2 regions of the Mesorhizobium sp. M4B.F.Ca.ET.214.01.1.1 genome follow, and region 1 is predicted to be linked to the other one. Evidence: riboswitches for the same ligand, from Rfam matches in the RefSeq annotation. Region 1 holds a riboswitch; the other holds the start of a gene.

Region 1 (4,971 bases):
AGGTGGAGAGTTCGTTCAACTTCTGGCTCATCGGCTCACCGCTCGATCGTGCCGGTGCGGCGGATCTTCTTCTGCAACAGAAGAATGCCGTAAAGCAGCGCTTCCGCGCTCGGCGGACAGCCGGGCACATAGATGTCGACGGGCACGACGCGGTCGCAGCCGCGCACCACCGAATAGGAATAATGGTAGTAGCCGCCGCCATTGGCGCACGAGCCCATGGAGATGACGTAGCGCGGCTCCGGCATCTGGTCGTAGACCTTGCGCAGCGCCGGCGCCATCTTGTTGGTCAGCGTGCCGGCGACGATCATGATGTCGGACTGGCGCGGGGACGCGCGCGGCGCGACGCCGAACCGCTCGGAGTCGTAGCGCGGCATCGAGGTGTGGATCATCTCGACCGCGCAGCAGGCGAGGCCGAAGGTCATGAACATCAGCGAGCCGCTGCGCGCCCAGGTGATCAGCGCCTCGGTCGAGGTGACGAGGAAGCCCTTGTCGGCCAGATCGTTGTTGATCTCGAGGAAAAACGGATCATCCTGCCCCACCGGCCGGCCGGTGTTGGGGTCGATGATGCCCTTGGGCTTCGGCGCGACGAGGGTGCCTGAACTGTCGTTCAATCCCATTCCAGCGCTCCTTTTTTCCATTCATAGGCGAAGCCGATGGTCAGCACCGCCAGAAACACCATCATCGACCAGAAACCGAGCATGCCTATCTTCGAGAACGACACCGCCCACGGGAACAGGAAGGCCACTTCCAGATCGAAGATGATGAACAGGATCGACACCAGGTAGAAGCGGATGTCGAACTTCATGCGTGCGTCGTCGAACGAATTGAAACCGCATTCATAGGCGGAAAGCTTTTCCGGGTCGGGGTTGCGGTAGGCCACCAGGAACGGCGCCGCAAGCAGCGCCAGGCCGACGACAAGCGCCACGCCGATAAACAGGACGATGGGCAGATACGAACTCAAAAGTGCGTTCATGCTGCGGCTTTCCGTTGGCGGTCAATCCACGTTGATTACAGCAACCGATCCTATTGCGGAAGCGTGACAGATTCACCGCTGAACCGTTTTAAGGGCCTATGCTGCAACGCGGCGAGGGTTAGCGCAGCGCTTTCGGCGAAGCAAGTCAAACCTTGTTCAAAACGCGGCGCTGGACGCCAGACGGAAGAAACTGGTCCGATCCGCTCCTGTTTGATTTCCTTCGCTTTTTACTCCACTTTTCTCTCCTGACATATCTCCCGCCATTTGCTGCTAGCATGGCTGGAATCATTGACTGGAAATTCGGGTAGACGGATCGGGGCAAGGCTTCTGGATGAAGGAAAAGATATCTCTCGCGATGGCTAGGCGCATCGCGCTCGGCGCGCAAGGTTTCACCGACCCGCAGCCGGGCGGCACGCCGGACCGCCGCCACCTCGCCCGCGTGCTGTCCCGCACCGGCCTGCTGCAGATCGATTCCGTCAGCGCCGTGGTGCGCGCGCACTATATGCCGCTCTATTCGCGCCTCGGCCCCTACCCGCTTTCCCTGCTCGACAACGCCGCGCTCACGCGCAAGCGCACCGTCTTTGAATATTGGGCGCATGAGGCCTCCTTCCTGCCGGTCGAGACCTGGCCGCTGCTGCGCTGGCGCATGCAGCGCGCCGAACAGGGCGAGGAAATGTATCTCGGACTGGCGAAATGGGGCCGTGAGCAGCGCCAGATGATTGACGAGATCTACAACGAGGTCGCCGAACGCGGGCCGATCGCCGCCTCCGACATAGAAGGCCACAAGGGCAATGGCGGCTGGTGGGGCTGGAGCGCGGCCAAGCACGCCTTCGAATGGCTGTTCTGGGCCGGCCGCATCACCACCGCCTACCGGCGCGGCTTCGAGCGCTACTACGATTTGCCGGAGCGCGTGCTGCCGCGGGCCGTGCTCGACCTGCCGGTTCCCTCCGTCGAGGACGCGCATCGCGAATTGCTGCGCATTTCCGCCCGCGCGCATGGCATCGCCACCTATAGCGACTTGCGCGACTATTTTCGTCTGGCGCCCGGCGATACTAAGGACCGGATCGAGGAACTGGTCGAGACGGGCGATCTGCTGCCGATGCGGGTCGAAGGCTGGGACAAGCCGGCCTATCTCCACAAGGACGCCCGCATCCCGCGCAAGATCGAGGCACGCGCCCTGCTCGCGCCGTTCGATCCCGTCGTCTTCGAACGCACCCGCACCGAAAAGCTCTTCGACTTCCGCTACCGCATCGAGATCTATACCCCGGCCGAAAAGCGCCAATACGGCTACTACGTGCTGCCCTTCCTGCTCGGCGACCGGATCGTCGCCCGCGTCGATCTCCGCGCCGACCGCCCGGCGAGCGTGCTGCGCGTCCACGCCGCTTATGCTGAGCCTGATACGCCGCCGGAAACTGCGGCAGAACTCTTCGAGGAGCTCAAGCGAATGCAGGGCTGGCTTGGCCTCGAGAGCATCGAAGTGACGCCGGCCGGCGACCTCGGCCCGGCGCTGGCAGGCCTTAGCGCGTCGTAGACGTGCGTTGACAGGCCCACACCCGTAAGCCTAAATCCGCCGCAGACGGTCTTCTCCCGGCAAAGGGAGGGGCCAAGAGGGAATGCGGTGCGGGATCGAGAATCCCAATTCCGCGGCTGTCCCCGCAACTGTAAGCGATGAGCCTCGGCCGAAAACCACTGGGATGGTCCCGGGAAGGCGGCAACCAAGGCGATGACCCGCGAGCCAGGAGACCTGCCGTCTGAGACAGATGAATCCGATCGCCTGGCGGGTTTTCCGGGCAAGGAGCCTGATTTGGAGCGCGACAGCAGTTTTCCGGCTGACAGAGCGGACATACCGTCCGACGACGGCGAAGCCTTGGCGGGCGTGACCGTCATCGTCTGCTCGTCCTGCCGCGACGAAACGGGTTCCGATGCCCATCCGCGCGCCGGCGCGCTGCTCGCCGAGGACACGCGCCGGGCTGCTTCCGGCCAGGACATACGCATCCGCACTGTCGAATGCCTCGGCAATTGCAAGCGTCGCCTAAGCGCAGCGCTTCTGCGTGACGGCTGCTGGAGCTACGTCTTCGGCGACCTGACAGCGACCAGCGGCGCCGACCTCGTTGCTGGCGCAAAGCTCTTCGCCACCTCGACCGACGGCCTCATCCCGTGGCGCGGCCGGCCCGATTCCCTGAAGCGCGGCCTTGTTGCCCGCATCCCTCCCTCGACCTGCTGAAGGACTGACCATGACCGCATCCGTCTCCCGAGTTCCCTGCACCGTCGTTACCGGCTTCCTGGGCGCCGGAAAGACGACGCTGATCCGCAACCTGCTCGAGAACGCCAAAGGCAAGCGGCTGGCGATCATCGTCAACGAGTTCGGCGATGTCGGCATCGACGGCGAAATCCTCAAGGGCTGCGGCGTCGATGCCTGCCCGGAGGAAAACATCGTCGAACTGGCCAATGGCTGCATCTGCTGCACCGTCGCCGACGATTTCGTGCCGGCGCTCGACCAGATCCTGTCGCTGACGCCGAAGGTCGACCACATCCTGATCGAAACCTCCGGCCTCGCTCTGCCCAAGCCGCTGGTCCAGGCCTTCCAGTGGCCGAGCGTGAAGAGCCGCGTGACCGTCGATGGTGTCATCGCCGTGGTCGATGGCCCGGCACTGGCCGAAGGCCGCGTCGCCAACGACATGGACGCCCTGCAGGCGCAGCGCGCGCAAGACGAGACGCTCGACCACGACGATCCGGTCGAGGAAGTGTTCGAAGATCAGGTCGCCTGCGCCGACCTGATCATCCTGTCGAAGAGCGACCTGATGGACGCCGCCGGTTCGGCCCGTGCCAACGCCATCATCAACGAACACTCCGCCCGCGCCGTGAAGATCGTGCCGACGTCGCACGGCAAGGTCGATCCCTCCGTGCTGCTGGGGCTTGGTCTTGCCGTGGAGGACGACATCGAGAACCGCAAATCCCATCATGACGGCGCATTCGACCACGAACATGACGACTTCGACACTTTCATTGTCGACATTCCATCGATCGCCAATCCGGACGAGCTCGCAAAACGCGTCGCCGCCGCCGCCGAAGAGGAAAACGTGCTGCGCGTAAAAGGTTTCGTCGAGGTCGGCGGCAAGCCGATGCGGCTTTTGCTGCAGGCCGTCGGGCCGCGCGTCAACCACTACTACGACCGCGCCTGGACGGCCGAGGACGATCGCCGCTCGCGCCTCGTCGTCATCGGCCTGAAGGGGCTGAACCGCCCGGCGATCGAGCGTATCCTCGCCGGCTGAGGCAGACCCGAACCAAGATGCACATCCTCACCACCACATCCGCCTCGCTCGACGATCTCGCCGAGCCTGTCGATCTCAGGCAGACGCCTGCGGATGTCGTGGCGCTGTCCTTCACCGACAGCGATCTCTCGGGGCTCGCGGCTGCATGGAAGGCCGACGCGGAACGATTGCCCTCAATGCGGCTCGCCGCGTTGCGCGATCTCCGCCATCCGATGTCCGTCGACCTCTGGATCGACAGCGTCGCCCGCCATGCCAACGTCATCCTGGTCCGCATTCTCGGCGGCTATGACTGGTGGCGCTACGGCTGCGACCAGCTCGCCGCGGTCGCGCGCGAACGCGGCATCAAGCTGGCGCTGCTGCCCGGCGAAAGCCACGACGAGGACCTGCGGCTGATCGAGGCCTCGACCCTGCCGCGCGCCGAGCTGGACGGATTGCTCGGCTATTTCCGCGAAGGCGGGCCTGCGAATATGACAGCGCTGGTGAAGAGGCTGGCGCGGCTGGCTGGGTCGGATGAGGCGGTTGCCGAGCCGGTCTGCGTCCCGAAGGCTGGGTACTACGAGCCGGGCCTGGGAGTTGTCGAAAAACCAGTCCTATCGAGCGTCGGCGCTCCTTCGCCCCCCTCTCTGTCCTGCCGGACATCTCCCCCTCAAGGGGGGAGATCAGCCGTCACCGACCCCGGCGCCCCTTCTTCAAGGGCGTCAAAAGAGCCATCTGCAACGTCGGCGA
Region 2 (4,971 bases), on a different contig from region 1:
TGGCCTACGAAAATGCGGCAAGCGGGCAATCCCGGCTGATCGTCCCCGGCCTCGACAAAGGCATGGCCAAGCGCTTCGGCCAGCGCGCCGGGCTCGAGATGCACGGTCAGTTCAAGGGCGGGCAGGCGGACTTTGCGCGTGACCGGAAAGAGCGCCGCGTCTTCGGCGGCCGCGATGAGATAGCGGGCGTAGTCCGGCAGTGTCTCAAGGGTCACACGCGGCATGGTCTATCCCGGCTCGGCCGACGTGCTGCCGATCTCTCAGGATGCCTGCTTGACCGCCGGCCAGCCGAGAGGCTCCTCGACCTCGTGGATCGGGTCGACGATGATGAGGTCGGCGAGATCGTCATGGACGCTCACATTGAGCGGCTCGTTTGCCGCCGCAAGTTCGGCAGCCAGTTCGTCCGGCAGCGGCTGCGCCGTGCCATCGGAAGGCACCAGCAGCCCGAGCTCGACCAATTGCGCAATGAAGGCGTCAAGCCCGGTCGCGCCGGTCGCCGCTGCGCCGGCTATCGATCCGGCCAGCGCCTGCGCACCGACGCCCGAACACAGCGCCTGCCAGACCCGGCTGCCCGAATCGGAGAAGCCGAAATATTTCCCGCTCGCCAGATCAAGCACGACAGCTTCGCCGTCGAAGGATTCGAAAACAATATCCTTGCTCGCGACTGCGTAGACATTGGCTTGTGGCATTGGTCCCTGCCCCACTTCATGGCTCGCGCAAGCAACCGCCTTTGCGGCGGCCGCTCTCCCTGAGGAAGGCCTGTAAACACTCGGTTCTGGCTTGGCAAGACGACGGACACGGCAGGCCGCTTGCCATTTTTGGGGTCGACGTGGCGGAATCAGGCCTCGATTTCCAGCCGCGTCAGCGGCCTCGAGCAGCAGGCAAGGATGAAGCCGTCGTCGATCTCGTGATCGAGAATGCCGCCATTGTGGCTCATCGCGACCTCGCCAGAGACTTTCTTGACCTTGCATGTGCCGCAGAGGCCGAACTCGCAGGCGGCCGGGATCCTGACGCCCGAGGCGCGCGCCGTCTGCAGCACGGTCTGTCCGGCAAGGCATTCGGCGTCGACGTCGGAAAGCGAGAAGCGCACCGGCGTCGCGGCCTCGACGGGGGTCTCGACGCCGCCGTCGCCCGGCAGCGCGAACGGCGCCGGCACTTCCTCCACCGCCGGCGCGGCAAAGCTTTCCTGGTGATACCTGGCCATGTCGAAGCCCGCCGCCTCCAACATCTGCCGCACCGCGCGCATGAACGGGTCGGGGCCGCAGCAGAATATCTCGCGCTCGCGGAAGTCGGGAGCGAGCAGCGGCAGGCGAATGGCGTCGATGCGGCCCATATGACCGAACCAGCCCTCGCGGCTGGAGCGTTCCTCGATCATGAAGCCGAGCGACAGGCCGGGCATGCGGCTGCCCAGCAATTCAAGCTCCTTGCGAAAAATGATCTCTTCCGCCCTGCGCGCGCAGTTGACGAAACCGACATCGGTCCAGGGCGCGCAGTCGTTCAGCCAGCGAAGCATCGACATCATCGGCGTTACGCCGGAGCCGGCCGAGATGAACAGGTACTTGGCCGCCGGATGGCTGTGCAGCGAGAAATCGCCGACCGGGCCATAGGCCTTCACATGGGCGCCGGGCTTGAGATTGTCGAACATCCAGCGCGTGCCGATGCTGCCGGCCTGCGCCTTCACCGTCACCGCGATCGAGAACGGCCGCGAGGGCGATGAGGACAGCGTGTAGGTGCGCATCAGCGGTCCGTCGGCGGTCGGCAGTTCCAGCGTCACGAACTGGCCGGGCTTGTAGCGGAACCAGGTCTGGTTGTCGGAGCGGAAGGTGAAGGTCTTGACGTCCGGCGCCTCGTCGCTGACGCCGATCACCTCCAGCACCTGCAGCCGGTCGTTCCAGGGCGCCATCTCGTCGAGATGGCGATAGAGGGCGAGATCCGTCATCGCGTTCATCCCTTCACCTCAAGCAACGCTGCGCAGCGCCGGCCGGCCGCCTTCGGCAAGGCGCGGCCCGATGAAGGAGGCGTACCATTCGACGAACTGGATGACGCCGCCCTCATGCTGCTCCGAATAGGGGCCGGGCTCATAGGCCGGCGACAGGATGCCGAAAGCATTTTCCTCGACGATGCGGCGATCCTGGTCGTTGGTCTCGGTCCAGACATGGGTGAGTTCGGCAAGATCGTAATCGACGCCTTCCACCGCATCCTTGTGGACCAGCCATTTCGTCGTCACCGCGGTTTCGGTGGCGCTGATCGGCAGCACCCGGAAGGTGACGGCATGGTCGATCAGGATATGGTTCCAGGTGGTCGGATAGTGGTAGTGCATCAGCGTGCCGATGCGGTCCGCCGAGACGCTCGTGGAAAGGTTCTTCCTCACCGCGCGCTTGCCGCTCATCGTGTAACTGACGGCGTCGCGCAAGAGCGGCGCGCGGGTGGCGCGATACTGTCCCGCCGGGTCGATGCGGAACTTGCTCGGCAGGCCCGCCACCTCGCATTTCGCCCAATGCGCCTGCATCTCGGGATCGCTTTCGGCACCATGCACGCCGGTCACCGTCGGCGCCTCGGGGAAGGTCTTGCAGAGTTCGGGATGGTTGCCGGCGCAGTGGTAGCACTCGCGGTTGTTTTCCCAGACCAGCTTCCAGTTGCCCTTCTCGACGATGGTCGATTCGAAAGCGACCTTCGCTTCGCTCAACCGATGCGGCAGGAGATAGGGTTCGATCATGGCGCGCATCGGCGCGAAATCGGCCGGCTCTTTCGCCAGGCAGATGAAGATGTAGCCGCCGACGCTTTCGCAGGCGACCGGCTTCAGGCCGAACTGGTTCTTGTCGAAACCATCCGCCATCTGGCGGGCGAACAGCAGCCTGCCGTCGAGCTCGTAGGTCCATTGATGATAGGGGCAGACGAGCTTCGCCGCCGTGCCCTTCTCGGCGTTGCAGACGCGGCTGCCGCGATGGCGGCAGGAGTTATGGAAGGCATTGACCCTGCCTTGCTGGTCACGAACCAGGACCACCGGATAGTCGCCGACCTGCGCGGTGATGTAGCTGCCCGGCTTCGGCAATTCGCAATCGTGGCCGATGAACAGCCAGTCGCGGTACCAGATCAGCTCCATGTCGAGCTTGAAATAGTCCGGGTCGGTATAGAAAGGCTGCTCCAGCGAAAAGCCCGGCCTGCGGCCGTGCAGCAGCCTCAGCATGTCGTTGCGCGCATCCATGTCCTGTCCTCGCGTTTGTCGCACCGCTTCAAGGACTGAACTGGTGGTGATTGAGAAGAACGACCGCCGCCGGCATGGCCGGGCACGCACCATCCGCCTCTTGACCGCCCACCGCGATCAGTCGAGTTCAAGTATCCCTGGCTGGTTTCCGGGCTCTGGAGTGCCCTGGCGGGCGGTCGCGGCACCTTCCCAGGCCGATGGCCCAGTGGTCTCCCGTCGCGACTTTGAACTCCACCACCGTTGCGGGGGCAGCGCCGGGTTCTGACCGGCTTCCCAATTCTCCGTCCCGTCGTCACGGAGCGGCACCTGAGATGGTCTGATCTTAATCACGACAGCCGCCGCGCCATCGGCATGAAAACGACATCGCATCCATGCGGCGCGACACGACCCATGAAGCTGATATTGGCCCTGCAAGGCGACCGATGTCACACGCTGCCGGCATGCGAATCGAGGCGGAGAAAACCGTGTTCGAATCGGCCCTGGGCGGCTCTGAATTGGTTAACAGTATAGAAAAGTGACTATTAGGAGATTCTAAAATCGAACCGAACGGTTCGTTTCTGTTGACAATGCGTGCAGGACGGTGTGAACGCAGATCTTCGGAATCGTCACTTGGCTCGATGGGCGATTCAAACAACCACTTGATATTGCTCCGCAATTCATTGCGTGTAGATGGCCTTGGTACAATTTCAAGGTGCAGATTCATAGGCCAGACGGAAAAACTTCGTGATTGGAAAGCGGCCGATAGCTCTCCCACATCGGGGCTGTCCGAACGACGCGATTTCCTCCCAAGACACGCCGCTAGACGGACGGAAAAAATATACTGGAGTACCAAAAATGAAAAAGATTGCTCTTACTGCCGCCGCCCTTCTGGCCATTTCCGGCAGCGCCTTTGCTGGTGGCAGCGACAATTACGGTTCCAACGGTGCCAATCAGCCCGCCGCTGCCGTCGACAGCTCGTACACGGCTTCGATCGAGAAGTCGGAACCGGCCGCTCAGACACCGGCGCACGGCTCGGACCGAAACCTGTTCGGCAACAACTAGCACACGATCCCTGACCGCGGTGGGCGATGCCTGCCGCTCGGGATCGTCAGAAATTCAGGAGCACTAAAATGAAGAAGATCATCCTTGCCACAGCGGCCCTTCTGGCCATCTCGGGCGGCGCTTTCGCATCCGGCAGCGACAATTACGGTTCCCACGGTGCCAATCAGCCCGCTGCTGCCGTCGACAGCTCGTACACGGCATCGATCAAGAAGTCGGAACCGGCCGCCGAGCAGCCCGCCAACCAGGGCAGCGACCGTAACCTCTTCGGCAACAACTAAACCGACCGGACCGCGATCCCGGACCTCCGGTTCGGGTCGTGGCCAAACGGAAGCCGGACGCGGCGGCTGGCCCGCCGCTCCGACGCAAATCCAGGAGTACCCAAAATGAAGAAGATTGCTCTTACTGCCGCCGCACTTTTGATCGCCGCCGGTAGCGCCTATGCCCGGAACGACAATGTCGGCGGGACCGACATCAACAGTCAGCGGCCGGCCGCCAACGTCGACACCACGCAGACGTCGTCGACGCGCGACACCAGCTCGCCGGTCTACAAGCTGCTGAACTCGTCGGGCGATGTCGAGAAGTCCGCGCCTCAGGGCAGCGACCGCAACCTGTTCGGGCGCTAACAGCCGTCCATCCCGGATCGGGATGGACCGGGCCATAATGCCAAGAGCGGCGGGCACAGCCCGCCGCTCTTTTTTGTCTCACGTGAAAGTCAGGCCGCCTTG

What was found. A riboswitch is a leader RNA that binds a small molecule or an ion and turns the genes downstream of it on or off. The one in region 1 is predicted to bind cobalamin.
Region 2: it holds a riboswitch for cobalamin, as region 1 does, so the genes downstream of both, EN857_RS02765 (aromatic ring-hydroxylating dioxygenase subunit alpha) here and EN857_RS13165 (DUF1636 family protein) in region 1, are expected to answer to the same signal.

The regions. Positions count from the first base shown of each region.
Region 1 covers NZ_SRUX01000005.1:329,860-334,830, reverse strand. The annotation lists gene EN857_RS13185 (NADH-quinone oxidoreductase subunit C) at 1-31, opposite strand, end outside; gene EN857_RS13180 (NADH-quinone oxidoreductase subunit B) at 36-617, opposite strand; gene EN857_RS13175 (NADH-quinone oxidoreductase subunit A) at 608-973, opposite strand; gene EN857_RS13170 (winged helix-turn-helix domain-containing protein) at 1,305-2,504, shown strand; cobalamin riboswitch at 2,534-2,740, shown strand; gene EN857_RS13165 (DUF1636 family protein) at 2,778-3,197, shown strand; gene cobW (cobalamin biosynthesis protein CobW) at 3,208-4,245, shown strand; gene EN857_RS13155 (cobaltochelatase subunit CobN) at 4,263-4,971, shown strand, end outside.
Region 2 covers NZ_SRUX01000001.1:598,612-603,582, forward strand. The annotation lists gene EN857_RS02750 (serine kinase) at 1-224, opposite strand, end outside; gene EN857_RS02755 (PqqD family peptide modification chaperone) at 261-689, opposite strand; gene EN857_RS02760 (hybrid-cluster NAD(P)-dependent oxidoreductase) at 839-1,939, opposite strand; gene EN857_RS02765 (aromatic ring-hydroxylating dioxygenase subunit alpha) at 1,958-3,205, opposite strand; cobalamin riboswitch at 3,327-3,530, opposite strand; gene EN857_RS02770 (DUF680 domain-containing protein) at 4,040-4,246, shown strand; gene EN857_RS02775 (DUF680 domain-containing protein) at 4,315-4,524, shown strand; gene EN857_RS02780 (DUF680 domain-containing protein) at 4,630-4,869, shown strand; gene ugpC (sn-glycerol-3-phosphate ABC transporter ATP-binding protein UgpC) at 4,959-4,971, opposite strand, start outside.